2 regions of the Leucobacter sp. WKLB1 genome follow, and region 2 is predicted to be linked to the other one. Evidence: riboswitches for the same ligand, from Rfam matches in the RefSeq annotation. Region 2 holds a riboswitch; the other holds the start of a gene.

What was found. A riboswitch is a leader RNA that binds a small molecule or an ion and turns the genes downstream of it on or off. The one in region 2 is predicted to bind thiamine pyrophosphate.
Region 1: linked by a shared signal. The riboswitch ahead of ACZF5Y_RS11300 (thiamine ABC transporter substrate-binding protein) and the one ahead of ACZF5Y_RS06505 (ABC transporter substrate-binding protein) in region 2 are both predicted to bind thiamine pyrophosphate.

The regions. Positions count from the first base shown of each region.
Region 1 is NZ_AP046115.1:2,480,426-2,488,072, reverse strand. Features, by position in the region: gene ACZF5Y_RS11320 (GGDEF domain-containing protein) at 1-779, shown strand, start outside; gene sucC (ADP-forming succinate--CoA ligase subunit beta) at 864-2,030, shown strand; gene sucD (succinate--CoA ligase subunit alpha) at 2,064-2,966, shown strand; gene ACZF5Y_RS11305 (cell division protein PerM) at 3,166-4,965, shown strand; TPP riboswitch at 4,973-5,081, shown strand; gene ACZF5Y_RS11300 (thiamine ABC transporter substrate-binding protein) at 5,076-6,191, shown strand; gene ACZF5Y_RS11295 (ABC transporter permease) at 6,247-7,647, shown strand, end outside.
Region 2 is NZ_AP046115.1:1,435,913-1,443,559, reverse strand. Features, by position in the region: gene ACZF5Y_RS06535 (DUF4383 domain-containing protein) at 1-363, opposite strand, end outside; gene ACZF5Y_RS06530 (type III polyketide synthase) at 607-1,761, shown strand; gene ACZF5Y_RS06525 (methyltransferase domain-containing protein) at 1,758-2,504, shown strand; gene ACZF5Y_RS06520 (FAD-dependent oxidoreductase) at 2,526-3,803, shown strand; gene ACZF5Y_RS06515 (ABC transporter ATP-binding protein) at 3,773-4,555, opposite strand; gene ACZF5Y_RS06510 (ABC transporter permease) at 4,569-5,369, opposite strand; gene ACZF5Y_RS06505 (ABC transporter substrate-binding protein) at 5,366-6,445, opposite strand; TPP riboswitch at 6,477-6,586, opposite strand; gene ACZF5Y_RS06500 (YkoF family thiamine/hydroxymethylpyrimidine-binding protein) at 6,638-7,393, shown strand; gene ACZF5Y_RS06495 (NtaA/DmoA family FMN-dependent monooxygenase) at 7,390-7,647, shown strand, end outside.

The sequences.
Region 1 (7,647 bases), 1.0 Mb from region 2:
TGGTGATGTTCGCCGTGATCGAGACCTGGTCAACCTACTTCCTGCTGTTCTCTTCGCACGCGCACGCCGAGATCAATGCCCTCCTGGAACTCCCGTTCGTCGCGTTGTATCTCGGCTGGTTCTACCCGCCGGCCTTCGGTCGCGTGCTCATGGTCATCGGTGTGATCCGCATGCTGGTCATCCTGATGGTGAATCCGGACCTCGGTAAGGGCCTCGCCGACCCGAACGTGATGGTCGGCTACGCGATCCTCATCGCGATCTTCTGTTACGTCGGGGCGCGCACCATGCAGCGTCAGCTCCATCGCGAGGCCCGTACCGATTCGTTGACGGGCGCACTGAACCGGCGTGGCCTGAATGAGCTCGCAAAGGTCGTGCGCAAGCGAGCGGAGCGGGTGGGGGAGCCGGTGACCGTTGCGATGATCGACTTCGACGACTTCAAAGGTCTGAACGATGCGGGGGGGCACATCGCGGGCGATGCCGCACTCATCGAGTCGGTGGAAGTCTGGACCGTGCTGGTGGGGATGCGCGGCACCTCGGGACGATCCGGGGGCCTCGTCGCGCGGCTCGGCGGTGACGAGTTCGCCCTGGTGCTGCGCAGCGGGCCCGGCGAGCTCGAACAGGCGCTGGACTCGATGCGAGCGGCATCGCAGTTTGCATGGTCGTGGGGCATTGCCGAGTCGGTTCCCGGAGAGCCGCTCGACATCGCCCTCGCACGCGCTGATGACGAGCTGCTCCGTGCGAAACCAGCACGCGGTAAGGGTTCGATCACTTCGCGGTGATAGGCTTTTTGTCGGTCGAGCTAGCTCGACATCGAGACATTTTTCTGCCTCGGATCACCCCGACTCCCAAGCAAAGGACAGTACGTGGATCTGTACGAGTACCAGGCACGAGATCTATTCGAACGATACGAGGTGCCGGTACTCGCCGGCATCGTCGCCGACACCCCGGAAGAGGTGCGTGCGGCCGCCGAGAAGATCGGTGGCGTGGTCGTCGTAAAGGCACAGGTAAAGGTCGGTGGCCGCGGCAAGGCCGGCGGCGTGAAGGTAGCAAAGACGCCCGACGAGGCCTTCGAAGCGGCTCAGGCCATCCTGGGGGTCGACATCAAGGGCCACACCGTCGAGCGCGTGATGGTCGCGGCGGGTGCCGACATCGCTCAGGAGTTCTACTTCTCGGTGCTGCTCGATCGTGCCAACCGCTCGTACCTCTCGCTCGCGTCCGTCGAGGGCGGCATGGAGATCGAGCAGCTCGCCGTCGAGAAGCCCGAGGCGCTGGCACGTATCGCGGTCGATCCGATCACCGGCATCGACGCAGCCAAGGCCGAGGAGATCGCCCGCGCGGCGAACTTCCCGGAAGAGCTCGTCGCCAAGGTCGTTCCGGTGTTCCAGAAGCTGTTCGCTGTATACGCCGGCGAAGACGCGACGCTTGTCGAGGTGAACCCCCTCGTGCTGACCGGAGCAGGTGACATCGTCGCGCTCGACGGCAAGGTCTCGCTCGATGAGAATGCCGAGTTCCGCCAGCCGCAGCACGCCGAGCTTGCTGACAAGTCGGCGGAGGATCCGCTCGAGGCCAAGGCCAAGGCGCAGGATCTCAACTACGTGAAGCTCGATGGCGAGGTTGGCGTGATCGGCAACGGTGCAGGGCTCGTGATGTCGACGCTCGACGTCGTTGCCTACGCCGGCGAGAACCACGGCGGCGTCAAGCCGGCCAACTTCCTCGACATCGGCGGCGGCGCGTCGGCCGAGGTCATGGCGGCGGGGCTCGATGTGATTCTGGGCGACCCGCAGGTGAAGTCGGTATTCGTCAACGTGTTCGGCGGCATCACGGCCTGCGACGCGGTGGCCAACGGTATCGTCGGCGCGCTCGAGAAGCTCGGCGACGCGGCGAACAAGCCGCTCGTCGTGCGCCTCGACGGGAACAACGTCGAAGAGGGCCGGGCGATCCTGAACGCAGCGGCGCACCCGCTCGTCACCCAGGCCGCCACCATGGACGAAGGCGCCGACAAGGCCGCCGAGCTCGCCAACGCCCGCTGATCCGAGACGAAAGACTGTAGGAGTAGAACCACCATGTCGATCTTCCTGAACAAGGATTCCAAGGTCATCGTCCAGGGCATCACCGGCGGCGAGGGCACCAAGCACACCGCGCGCATGCTCGCGGCGGGCACCAACATCGTTGGCGGCGTGAACGCGCGCAAGGCGGGCACGACGGTGTCGCACGTTGACGCGCAGGGCAACGCCGTCGAGCTGCCGGTGTTCGCGACTGTGGCCGAGGCCATCGCTGCGACGGGCGCCGACGTGTCGGTCGCATTCGTGCCGCCGGCCTTCACCAAGGATGCGGCCATCGAGGCCATCGATGCCCGCATCGGCCTGCTCGTCATCATCACCGAGGGAGTGCCGGTCAAGGACTCGGCCGAGCTGTGGGCGCACGCTCAGGCCACCGGCAATGAAACCCGCATCATCGGCCCGAACTGCCCCGGCATCATTACGCCGGGCGAGGCCCTCGCAGGTATCACCCCCGCGACCATCACGGGCAAGGGGCCGATCGGCCTCGTGTCCAAGTCGGGCACGCTGACCTATCAGATGATGTACGAGCTGCGCGATCTGGGCTTCTCGACCGCCATCGGCATCGGCGGCGACCCCGTCATCGGCACGACGCACATCGACGCGCTCGCCGCGTTCGAGGCCGACCCCGAGACGCAGGCCATCGTGATGATCGGTGAGATCGGCGGCGACGCCGAAGAGCGCGCGGCCGAGTTCATCAAGGCCAACGTGACAAAGCCGGTCGTCGGCTACGTCGCCGGCTTCACCGCGCCCGAAGGCAAGACGATGGGCCACGCGGGCGCCATCGTCTCGGGTTCGGCCGGCACCGCTCAGGCGAAGAAGGAGGCCCTCGAGGCCGCCGGCGTCAAGGTCGGCAAGACACCGACCGAGACCGCCGAACTGCTGCGCGCGGCGTTCTCCCAGCTGTAAACGCGTCAGCGTTTACCGCGAACCGCGCCAGGCAGTCGCTGCACGGCAAGCAGCACACGCTCGTCAACGGGCCGGTCACCCTCGGGTGGCCGGCCCGTTGCGTTGGGGCCGGGTGGGTTCGGTGCGGCGACGCACCGGCGGCACGCCCGCACGGGAGCGTCTCGGCTCGGCATTTCTCTCGCGGAGTAAGCTTCTGACGATGAGATCTTTGGTGACCGCGGTGATCGCCGCAATCGAAGCCGTCGCGGTGGCATTCGCCGGGCTCGCGGTCGTCGCGGTACCCGGAGTACTGCTCTGGATCGTGACGTTCGGGCTCTCCGCTGAGCCGGCAGCGGTCACGTCGGCGGTCACCGGAGTGTGGCTGCTCGCTCACTTCGTGCCGCTGCACTTCGCGGTGCCCGCTGAAGCTGCGCTTGCGATGGGGCTTGCACCTGAAGCGCTGCAATTCACGCTCTCGATCGCTCCGCTCGGCATCACCCTCGTCACCGTGCTGCTCGCGCTGCGCTCGGGCTGGCGGTTCGCGGCTCGCGGAGGCGTCGGGGCATTCGGTGCGCTGGGGGGCGCGGCCGGGTTCGGTGGCATCGCGTTCGCGGCGGCGGCGCTCGCCGCACCACTGCTGGTCTGGCCCCACGCGCTCGCCGCCGCGGTTGCGGCCGCCGTATTCGGGCTGTCCTCGCTCGCCGCCTTCGTCGTGCGGGCCGCGATCGACGGGCACGATTGGTGGCACGCGCTGGTGCGCCAGGTGCAGCGCGGCCTGGAGGCGCTCGACTTCCGAGGCGCGGCATCGCTCCCTGCTCGCGGCGCCGAAGCGATTCGGCTTGCTGCAGCATCGATCGCGCTCGTCATCGGGCTCGCCGCGGTCGCGTTCTCGATTGCCGTGATCACGAGTTACGCCGATGTCACCGCGCTCACGCAGAGTCTGCAGCTCGACCCTCTCGGCTCGCTCACCGTATTCATTTCGCAACTGGCTCTGGTGCCGACGGCAATTGTCTGGAGTCTGTCTTGGCTTGCCGGGCCCGGGTTCGCGGTCGGCGTCGGCAGCTCGACGACGCCGTTCGAAACGCTCCTCGGCCCATTGCCGGCGCTGCCGATCTTCGGGGCGATCCCGTCGAGCTGGGGCGCGTTCGGTGGAGTGGCGCCCGCCATCATCGTGCTCGCCGCGATCGTGCTCGGCGTGCGGTTCGCGAGGCGGCCCGCGCAGCGCCGTTCGGGGTGGTCGGTGGTGCTGGCCGCACCGGTCTTCGCTGGCCTGTGCACGGGCCTCGTCGCGGTGGGGCTGGCCGCGGCTGCGGGGGGCGCGATGGGGCCGGATCGCCTCGCCGAGAACGGCCCGCACCCCTGGGCATTCGGCGGGTTTCTCGCGCTCGAGGTCGGCGCCGGGCTGCTGCTGGGTGCGCTGGCGGGCCGAATGGATGTGCAACAGGTGCGCTCCGCGATGCCCGAGCGCGTCGCGGACGCGACGCCGGCGCTCGTGGGATTGACGCTGGGGCGCCGTCGTCGCGCCGAGCCAGTTGAGGCCGATATCGTTTCGGCGCATCTGGCCGTTCCAGATGCGTTCGATGTTGCGGATGCCTATGAAACGGTGGAGCTCGAGCGGTCGGCCGTCGACGAGGCCCACCGCGACGACGAGTATCTGGACGATGCACCCGTCGATGCCGGGAACGATGAGACGGCAGCGTTCGAGACCGGGCGCATCGGAACTGCTGAGTTCGAGACGGCGCAATTCGAGAGCGCAGAGTTCGAGACGGCTCAGATCGACGCAGACGATCTCGAGGCGGCGTCGAGTGCCTCGATGCCGTTCGATACACAGCCGGAGCCCGATCAGGCCGCACGCGACGCCAATGCTGACCACAGCAGCGCAGATCCGGAGCTCAGCGAAGCCGACCTGCTCCGCGCCTACGCCTGGGACGCGGCGCCCGAAACCACTAAAGCATCGTCTGATGCGGAGGACCACGGCGAAAAACGCTCCGGTTGGCGCTGGCCGGGCGGCGGGCACTAAGGTATAGAGGGCAATCCACGGGAGTCCTGACGCGCAGGGCTGAGAGGGAGCACGCGAGCTCCGACCGTCAACCTGATCTGGTTCATGCCAGCGGAGGAAGGAAGCACTCAATGACGCCTATCCACTTTTCCCGTCGCGCGCGGCGATCGGCACTGGTCTCGGTGACGGCAGCGGCCGCACTCGGTCTCGTGCTGACGGGGTGCACCACCGGTGCCGCCGATGAAGCCGATGCGAAGACGGTGACGCTGATCGTGCACGACTCGTTTCCGAACGACGACTTCGCCACAGCTGCGAGTGCCGCGACCGGCTACGACGTGCAGGTCGTCTCGGCAGGAGACGGGGGCGAGCTCACGAACAAGCTCGTGCTCACGAAGGGCGCGCCCGTCGCCGATGCGTTCTTCGGCGTCGACAACATCTTTGCATCGCGGCTCGTCGACAACGGCGTGGTGAAGGAGTACGTCCCAGCAGAGCTTCCCGACGGCGCGCTCGACTTCGCGGTTTCCAAGCTGCAGACCGATAGCCGACACGCGGGCCACATCGAAGCAACCGGCATGATCCCGGTCGACCACGGTTCCACCTGCATCAACATCGACACCGCCTGGTTTGCCGAGCACGGCGTCGCCGAGCCGCAGACGTATGCCGATCTGGCGAAGCCCGACTACCGCGACCTCACCGTGTTGCTCGACCCGACCGCATCGTCGACAGGCAGCTCGTTCTTGATCGGCACGGTCGAGGAGTTCGGCGAAGACGGATTCGCGGACTACTGGCAGCAGCTCGTCGACAACGGCGCCCGCATCGAGCAGGGCTGGAGCGACGCCTACTACGGGCAGTTCACGCAGGGCGGCGAAGACGGCACGCGTCCGATCGTCGTGTCGTACGCGTCGTCGCCGGCGTTCACCGTGAACGACGCGGGCACTGCGTCGAGCACCGCTGCACTGCTCGACACCTGCACGCAGCAGGTCGAGTACGCCGGAGTGCTGCAGGGTGCCGCCAACGAAGCCGGAGCCGAGGCCGTCGTCGACTACCTCGTCTCGCACGAGTTCCAGCAGACTATCCCTGAAGCGATGTATATGGTGCCCGTCGACAGTTCGGTGGAACTCCCCGAAGCATGGGCGAAGTTCGCTCCCGAGCCCGCGGCCGACCAGACGCACGATCTTACTGCGTCGGAGATTGAGGCCGGGCGCGAGGGCTGGCTGAAGACGCTGGGCGAGCAGATCGGACTCTGACGCCTTGGGCCGCGGAGGAAGAGCGCCCGAGCAGGCGCCGCGACCGCGGCAGTCCATGCCCCGGGATACGCGGCGAACCCTGAGCACCGGCCCGTGGGGTGTCGCGGCGTGGACGGCGGCGACGGCCGTGCCGCTCGCCTTCCTCGCGCTCTTCTTCCTGTGGCCCGTGGTGTCGCTCATCGCGACGGGGTTCGTCGATGACGGTGCGCTCGACTTCAGCGGCATCCCCGAGGTGTTCGGCGCGGGGCGCACCTGGCGGGTCATCGGTCAGACGCTCGCCCAGGCCGGTGTCGCGACGCTCATCTCGCTCGCGCTGGGTGTGCCCGCGGCGTACGTGCTCTACCGCCTCGACTTTCCGGGGCAGGGCCTGCTGCGGGGCTTTCTCACCGTTCCGTTCGTGCTGCCGTCGGTGGTGGTGGGCGTCGCGTTCTCCGCGCTGCTCGGCGCGGGCGGTCCGTTCGCAGGGTGGGGCCTTGACCGGAGCTTTGCCGCGGTGGTACTCGCCCTCGCGTTTCCGAACGTGGGTGTGGTGGCGCGCACCGTCGGGGGGTTCTGGGCGAGGCTCGACGACACCTCCGAGCAGGCGGCGCGGGTGCTCGGTGCCTCGCGAGCGCGGGCCTGGACCCTCGTGACTCTGCCCGCGCTCGGGCCAGCGCTTGCCTCGGCGGCGTCGCTCGTCTTCCTCTTCTGTTCCACGTCTTTCGGCATTGTGCTCATTCTCGGCGGCTCGGCGTTCGCGAACGTGGAGACCGAGATCTACCGGCTCACGGTGCAGTACCTCGACCTGCGGGGCGCCGCCGTGCTGTCGATCGCGCAGTTCGCGATCGTCGGGTTCGCGCTCGTGGTGTCGTCGCGACTGCGCAGGGCAGGCGAACGAGCGGTGCAGTTGCGTGAGGATCGCGCGCACGGGGCGCGCCCCCGTCGCGTCGACATCCCGGCGCTGGTGGTGTTCGGGGCGACGATGGCTCTGCTGCACGCGCTGCCGCTCATCACCCTGCTGTCGCGGTCGCTGCGGGATCGCAGCGGTGCGTGGACGCTCGCAAACTACACGGCCCTCGTCGTGCCTCCCGAAGGGTTGCCGATCGACGGCTCGGTGCTCTCGGCGATCCTCGCGTCGCTCCGCATCGCGGTGGTGGCGGCGCTCCTCGCAATGGTGCTCGGGGCCCTGCTCGCGCTCGTGCTGTCGCGCCGGCCCCGATCCCGAACCCTGCGCCGCGGCATCGACCTGTTCGACGGCCTCGTCATGTTGCCTCTCGGAGTGTCGGCAGTGACCCTCGGATTCGGGCTGCTGCTCACGATGCATCGGCCGCTCGGCATCGGATTGGATCTGCGCACCTCGACCGCGCTCATCCCGATCGCGCAGGCGCTGGTCGCCCTGCCGCTCGTGGTGCGCACGCTGCTGCCCGTGCTGAGGGGCATCGCCCCCGAACTGCGCGACGCCGCCGCCTCGCTCGGG
Region 2 (7,647 bases):
GGCGAGCAGCACCAACGCGCTGCCGAGGTGGAGAATGTGGTCGGCCGTGTTCAGCGCCAGAATATTCGCCGCGGTGTTCGCGATGAAGAAGCCGACGATACCGAGCAGCAGGTAGACCGCACCGACGGTGCCGTTGACGCCCTTCGCCGCACGAACGTTCGCGAGACCGGCGAGCAGCAGCACGGCGCCGATCAACAGGTGGGCGATGTTGTGCAGCGGATTGACCTCGAAGATTCCGAGGAGCAGTCCGCCCTCGGTGGCGATGAAGCCAACGCCCCCGGTGACGGCGAAGCCCAACAGGCCGACCAATACATAGACCGCACCGAAGATCACTCCGAGAATGCGGTTGGGTGAGTTCTTCACGACGTTCTCCTTCATTGTTGCGGTGATGTTCGCCGTGGGACTGACGTGTCGACGCCGCGCGCATCACCTGGTTTCCCCAGTGTTGATCGTTCGGAGCCGAAGCGATAGCGGGTTGCGGGACACCGCGAACGTGCAGTAAGTTCCCAGCTTTCTCGGCAATCCGCCCCGCAGCCAGTGCTCGCCAGCTCACGCGTCCCGCGTCAAGGCCTGGGCAAAGTCAGTGCTCGGGGCTAGGTTGGCCCCATGGTCACGCAGATTCTTGGAATCGGCACCGCAGTGCCGCGCGCTCGTCTGGCCCAATCCCGCGCCCGGGACTTCTTCGCCGCCCAGCCGGGGGTCGATCGGCTCGCCGCCAGACTCATCTCGGCCGCCTTCGATCAATCGGCGATCGAGTCGCGTTACTCGGTCATCGGCGGGCTCGATGACGATGACGGCTCGTTTTCGCACGCCGAGCTCTTCACGGAGGATCGCGAAGTGCTGCGGGCCCCATCGACCGGCGAGCGAAATCTCGTGTATCGCCGGGAGGCGCCCCCGCTCTCGGAGCGCGCCGCCCGTGACGCGCTGGACCGCGCCGGCGTGGCCGCAACCGAGGTGACACACGTGGTCACAGCGTCGTGCACCGGATTCTTCGCACCGGGCCCCGACTATCTGCTGGTGCGCGACCTCGGCATTCCGACGAGCGCGGAACGCACCCACATCGGGTTCATGGGCTGCGCGGCGGCGTTCCCGGCCTTGCGCGCCGCAACTCGCATCGCCGACGCCCAGCCCGGCTCGGTGATCCTCGTCGTCTGCACCGAGCTCTGCTCGCTCCATATCCGCTCGTCACGCGATCCCGAGCAGATCGTCGCTTCGGCCGTGTTCGGCGATGGATCGGGCGCTGCGGTGGTCGCATCGGACCCCCTCCCGCACCACCGCGCGACGCCCACGCTCGAGGTCGGCGCATTCTCGACGGCGATCACGTCGGAGGGCGAGGCCGACATGGACTGGACGATCGGCGACCACGGGTTTGAGATGCGGCTCACGGCGAACGTGCCACGCATCATCGGGCGCGAGATCGCCGGAGTCGTCGGGCCGATGCTCGCCGATGATGCCGCGGGCGCGGGCGCGGATCGCACCGAGCCGCACGGCGTCGACGTGTGGGCGGTGCACCCCGGCGGGCGCAGTGTGCTCGATCGCGTCGAGAGCGGGCTGGAGCTCCCGGAATCGGCGATGCAGGTCTCCCGCGGCGTGCTGCGGGACTACGGCAACATGTCGAGCGCGACGATCCTGTTCATTCTGCAGCGCATCCTCGACGACGACGCGCTGCACGACGGCGCGAGCGTCGCGGGCCTGTGCTTTGGCCCGGGGCTGACTGTCGAAACCGCACGGTTCACTCGACGAGCGGCACCGTCGACATGAAGCTCGCTGAGCTCGACCGGCGGAACACGCAGCTGCGCGAGATCATGGACGACGCCGAGTGCGAGCCGGCGCAGTTGCGACGCACGCTCGAGCGCTTCGGCATCGTGAACTTCGCTGTCGCGCGCTGGGGTCGGGTGTACCGCTCGCACATCCGCGCCGCGCTGTCGGCCGCGCGCGCCGCGGGCGGCGCGGAGCAGTGTCTGCTCGATATCGGCTGCGGAGGCGGTGATGTGCTGCGGCGCTTGGTGCGACGTGCGCGACGCGACGGGTACCGCGTCTCGGGCCTGGGCATCGATCCCGACCCGCGCGCCATCGCCGTCGCCCGCGCCGCAGCGCCGCTCGACGGCGTGCGCTACCGTGAGTGCTTCAGCGACGAACTGGCGGCATCGGGGGCGCACTTCGACGTCGTGCTCTCGAATCATCTGCTGCACCACCTCGAGACGCCGGCACTCGAGGCGCTGCTCACCGACTCCGAGCAACTGGCGGATCGCCTCGCCGTGCACTCCGACATTGCACGCGGGCGGTTCGCCTACGCCGCGTTCTCCATCGGTGTCGCACCGGTGTCACCCGGCACGCTGCTGCGCGTCGACGGTCTGCGCAGCATTCGACGGAGCTACCGGGCCGCTGAGCTCTCGGATGCGCTGCCCGCCGACTGGCACGTGGAGCGCGTCGGGCCGTTCCGGCTGCTCGCCGTGCACCGGCCGAAGCGGGCGATGGCCCGGTGCGGATCAGGGCTGGTCTGAACCGATGAGTGGTCTGAACCGATGAGTGCGGAGCGCGAGAACTCAGGGGTGCACGAGGTGCTCATCATCGGTGCGGGGCCGAGCGGTACGCTCCTGGCCGCCGAACTGCGGCGGCTCGGCGTCGACGCGCTGCTCATCGAGCGTCGCACCGACGCGACGCCGGGCAGCCGGGCGATCGGAGTGCATCCGCCCGTGCTCGCAGCGCTTGAGTCGAGCGGAGCGACCGCACGCATTCTGGATGGCGCCGCTCGCATACCTCGGGGCATGGCCCGAGCAGCCGGGAGCACGATCGCGACGGTGCGATTCGATCGTCGGCACCCGCGCTTCCCATTCATCGCGGCGGCACCGCAGCACGTGACCGAGGCAGCGCTCGCGGCCATCGCACCCGAGCCCCTCCGCGGGATGCGGGTCGTTGGGGTGCATGCCGCGGGCGATGTGATGCAGGTGCGCGCCGAAGATTCCGAAGGCAATGCCGCTACCTGGTCCGCACGCACGGTGGTCGTCGCCGCGGGCGCCCGCGGGCGGAGACTGCTCAGCGGGTTTCTCCCGGTGCGGGCGCATGCCTACCCCGACCGCTATCTCATGACCGATCTTGAGGACGCCCCGGGAGAACCGGAGCACACCGCCGTGATCACCTTGGGAGCGACCGGAGTCACCGAGTCGTTTCCGCTGCCAAACGGTGGTCGACGACTGGTCGCGCGCGTCACTGCCGCAGGCCCGCATGAGGCGCGTGAGCGTGCGAAGCGCGGGACAGACCATCACTCCGATCTCGCCGGCCCGCCCTCGCGCGCCGCGCAAGCGGCCGACGTCGATCGCCTCGCGGCGGCGGTACGCGAACGGATCGGGAGCGTCGAGCTCGCCGAGCGTGTGACCACAGCATCGGCATTCGGCATTCGACGAGTGCTGCTTTCGCGGATGGTCTCGGGGCCGTGGGCACAGCGCGGTGACGGATCAGGCTATGTCATCGCCATCGGCGATGCGGCCCATGAGGTCAGCCCGATCGGAGGTCAAGGCATGAACCTCGGGCTCCTCGACGCAGTGACCCTCGCTCCCGTGCTCGCGCGTCTCCATGCGCGAGCACGGGCGGACGATACGCACGAGCTGGCGCACTGGGAGCGCAACCGCCTCGCGTCGGCACGCACCGCCGGGCGACTCGCCGGGCTCAACACCGCGCTCGGACGCCCGTGGCCCGGGCCGGTCACGGGCACGATCGCCGCCGCCATGCGCACGGCGATGCGCACTCCGCTCGTGCGCCTGCCCGAGCGCGCCTATGCTATGGGGTTCGATCGCGACGCCTGAACCCGCAGCAGCGCGTGGAGCTCCGCTTCGAGTGCGGGCACCCGAGGGTCGACGAGAAACCGTTCGTCGCGCGGGATGTCTCGACTGACCGTGACCGACCCCGCGATGGGCTCGGGGCGGTTCGCGAGCACGAGCACCCGATCGGCCAATCGAACCGCCTCCCGAATGTCGTGGGTCACGAACAGGATGCTCCAGCGGTGCACGCCCCACATGTCGAGCAACCACCGCTGCAACTCATCGCGCGTGATGGCATCGAGTGCCCCGAAGGGTTCGTCGAGCAGCAGGATCGGGCGATCCTGCACGACCGCACGCAGAAACGACACCCGCTGCCGCATGCCACCCGAGAGCTGCCGCGGATACCGATCGGCCGCGTCGGCCAGACCGAAGGGTTCGAGGAGCGCCGTCACCCGCTGTCGGGCCTCGGCGCGAGACATCCCCTGTACTTCGAGCCCGACCGCCGCGTTCGCGACCACGCGCCGCCACGGGAGCAGGGCGTCGCGCTGCGGCATGAACGCGAACGGACGCGGCGATGGCAGTGGCGACCCGTCGTACCGGATCTCGCCGCCGTCGAGCGGCAGCGCGCCCGTGAGCAGCGAGAGCAACGTCGACTTGCCGCTGCCGCTGGCGCCCACCAGTGCGACGATCTCACCCGGGTCGAGAGCGAACGAGACGTCGGCCAGCACACGGCGCTCGCCGAAGCGCTTCGCGACGGACGCGAGCTCGAGCGTTGCTGTGCCTGCACCCGCTGTCATCGCTCTCCCCCAGTCATCGCGCACCCGCCGGCTCGCCGCGCTCGATGCGCATCCACGGCAGTGCGACGCGCTCGACGAGCACGACGAGCCCGAAGAGCGCCAGCGTCAGCGCGGTGCTGACGCCCACTGCCGCGAGCACGAGGTCGGTGCGGAAAACATTCTTCGCCGATTGCATGTACACGCCGAGCCCTGCGACCGCCCCGGCATACTCGGCGAAGATCGCACCGACCACCGCATAGGTGATCGAGATGCGCAGTGCCGAGAAGAAGGACGGCATGGCCGAGGGCAGCCGCACGAGACGGAAGACCGAAACGCGCGACGCCCCCATCGACCGCAAGAGCTGCTCGGCGTCGGGGTCGGCGGATGCGAAACCGCGCAGCAGGCCCACGACCATCGGAAAGTAGGTGACGAACGCGACGAGCAGAATCTTCGGCACCAACCCGAACCCGAACCAGAGCACCACCAAGGGCGCGATCGCGATGAGGGGAAGGGTCTGACTGACGATCAGCAGCGGCAGCAACGCTGATCGGAGCACCCGTGAGAAATCGAGCACCGTCGCGGTGAGCGCGGCCACGACGACCGAGAGACTGAACCCGGTCAGTGTTGCCAGCAGGGTCGGCAGCGCATGGTGCAGCAGTGCGGAGCGCTCGGTGGCCCCAGACGATGCGACGCGGGTCGGCGACGGCAGCAGTTCTGAGGGAACGATGCCCGCGACCGCGACCCATTGCCAGAGGCCGAGCAACGCGACGAGCGCGACGGCGGGCGGGAGCACCCGCCGCACCGTCGCGCTCACCGCGTCTCGGACGAATGTCACTCGAGGTATTCGTCGGTGTAGTAGTCGCTCCAGTCGGGCGCTTCGGTCACCGTCGCGCCGTCGGCGTCGGTAAGGAAGCCGCCATCGACCAGGAACGCCCCGAATGCGTTCCATGCGTCAGGGTTCGCCGCTCCGATCTCGCGGTCGGGTGAGGTGAGGTACTCGTCGGCGAGCAATTTCGCGCTCTGGTGCACCAGCTCGGTCGCGGTGCCGAGCGTGTCAGGGTTCGCCTCGATGAGCAGATCGGCGGCTTCCTCCGGGTGCTCGGCAGCGTAGGCGTACCCGCGGGCGACCGCCTGCACGAACGCGCGGGCTTCGTCGGGGTGCGCGTCGAGGTAGGCCTCGCTCGAGACGATGCCCGTCGACTGCTGCTCGGGCACCCCGAAATCCTGGTAGCTGAACTCGCGGTAGGGGTGCCCGTCGATCTTCGCCTGCAGATCTTCCCAGGTCGCCACCGACAGCGTGAAGTCGATGCGGCCTTGTGAGAGCGCTTCGTAGGCACCGGTGTCGAGCGTGACCTCGGTGAAGTCGCCGGTGCCGCCGTCGCCCGCAATCGTCGCCTCTGCCAGCGCCGAGTACAGCGGGGCACCGAAGCCGCCGAACGTCTGACCGTCGAGGTCTTTCGGACGGGTGATATCGTCTCGGTCGGCCAGCGCCACGATGCGACCGGAGTCGCTCTGCGTCACCCGGTAGACCGACACGAGATCGAGCCCCGCGGTGCGCGCCATCTGCACCCCCGACTGCCCGCCGACGCCGAAGTCGGCCTCACCGGCCGAGACGAGCTGCGTCGCCGACGTCGTACCGTAGGGCAGAATCTCGACGTCGAGCCCGGCATCGTCGAAGTAGCCGAGTTCGTCGGCGACGTAGACCCCGATGTGGTTCGTGTTCGGCGCCCAATCGAGCGCGAAGGTGACCGGGGCGGCTGTGTCGGAACCGGTCGTCGCCGTGTCGTTCGCGTCGGCTGCGGTGGAGCAGCTCGCGAGCCCTGCGGCGAGCGCCGCGGCGATGAGCCCTGCGGCGATCCGGCGCGTGCTGAAGCCCGCGTCGCGGCGCGGATGGGTGGAGTGGTTGCGCATGAAAGCGTGCCCTTCTGTGGTGAATGGGGCACGGGTTCGTAGAGTGTCTCCCTGCGCTGGCATGATCCAGATCAGGTTCGACGGTCGAAAGTTGAGTACTTTCCTCTCAGCCCGGCCTACCGGACTCCCGTGTGGCACTCACCCTAGCAACATTTGTGCGGCGGGCGCGCCTCGTCCCCTAGGGTGGGCTGCGTGACACAGACCCCACCGAGCGCGCAGCCCGCATCGACCCCTCAGCCGGCATCAGGCGATCAGGCCGAATGTGGCGATCAGGCCCCGACCCAGCCGATGACGCCCGTGGAGTACGGCGTCGGAGCCCGCTTCACGCTCTCGGTGTACGACTCCGAGTACGTCCGGATCATCTTGGGCGCCCTCGCAAGCGCCTCGGCTGATGCGCTCACCGTCGAGACGAACGACATCTCGACGTTCATCACCGGAAGCGAGCAGCGGGTGCTCGAGTACGTGCGCGACGTGATCGCGGCGGCTGCGGCGAGCGGCGCGCACCTGTCGGCCGCGATCCTGCTGTCGCGGGGATGCCCCGGCGAGTTGCAGTGCGCGCTGCCGCCCGGGGTGCACGCGCTGGCGTCGGCTCCGATCGCGTTGTCGCCCACCGGGGTGCGCGCCCGAGCGCACTGGTCGCTCTATCCGCTGCTCGACGCGCACGCCGCAGACGGAGCGCTTGCCGGCTCTACGCGTGCTGACTCGGCGCCCACCGACCACATGACGCCGATCTACGCGGCCATCGAGCGGGCGAAGCACGAGGGCGTCTACTCGGGCTCCGACCACTACGCCACCCGGCTCGATGGTGACCTCGCGGCGGTGCTCGAGACGGCCGCGAACGCGTGGATCGGCGTGGGCGCCACGGTGCAGCACGTCGTGACGCACCTCACGGTCTCCATCAACAGCCCGTCGATCGCGGGCACCCCGGCTCCCGAGCCCACGGCATGACCGGCACCGGCGCACGTTCACTTACCGGTGCACCCCGCAGCATGCACCTGGTCGGCATGGTGAACCCGCCGACGAGCCAGTACTCCGAGAACTGGCGCAACCCGCTGGGGCGCTCCGACTGGCTGAGCGGCGCGTTCTACGCCGATCTCGGGCGCACGCTGGAGCGCGGCTGCTTCGACATGGTCTTCTTCGCGGATGCGCTGGCAGTGCCCGAAGACGGTGCGGGTGATTTCGCGACGACGCTGCGCACCGCG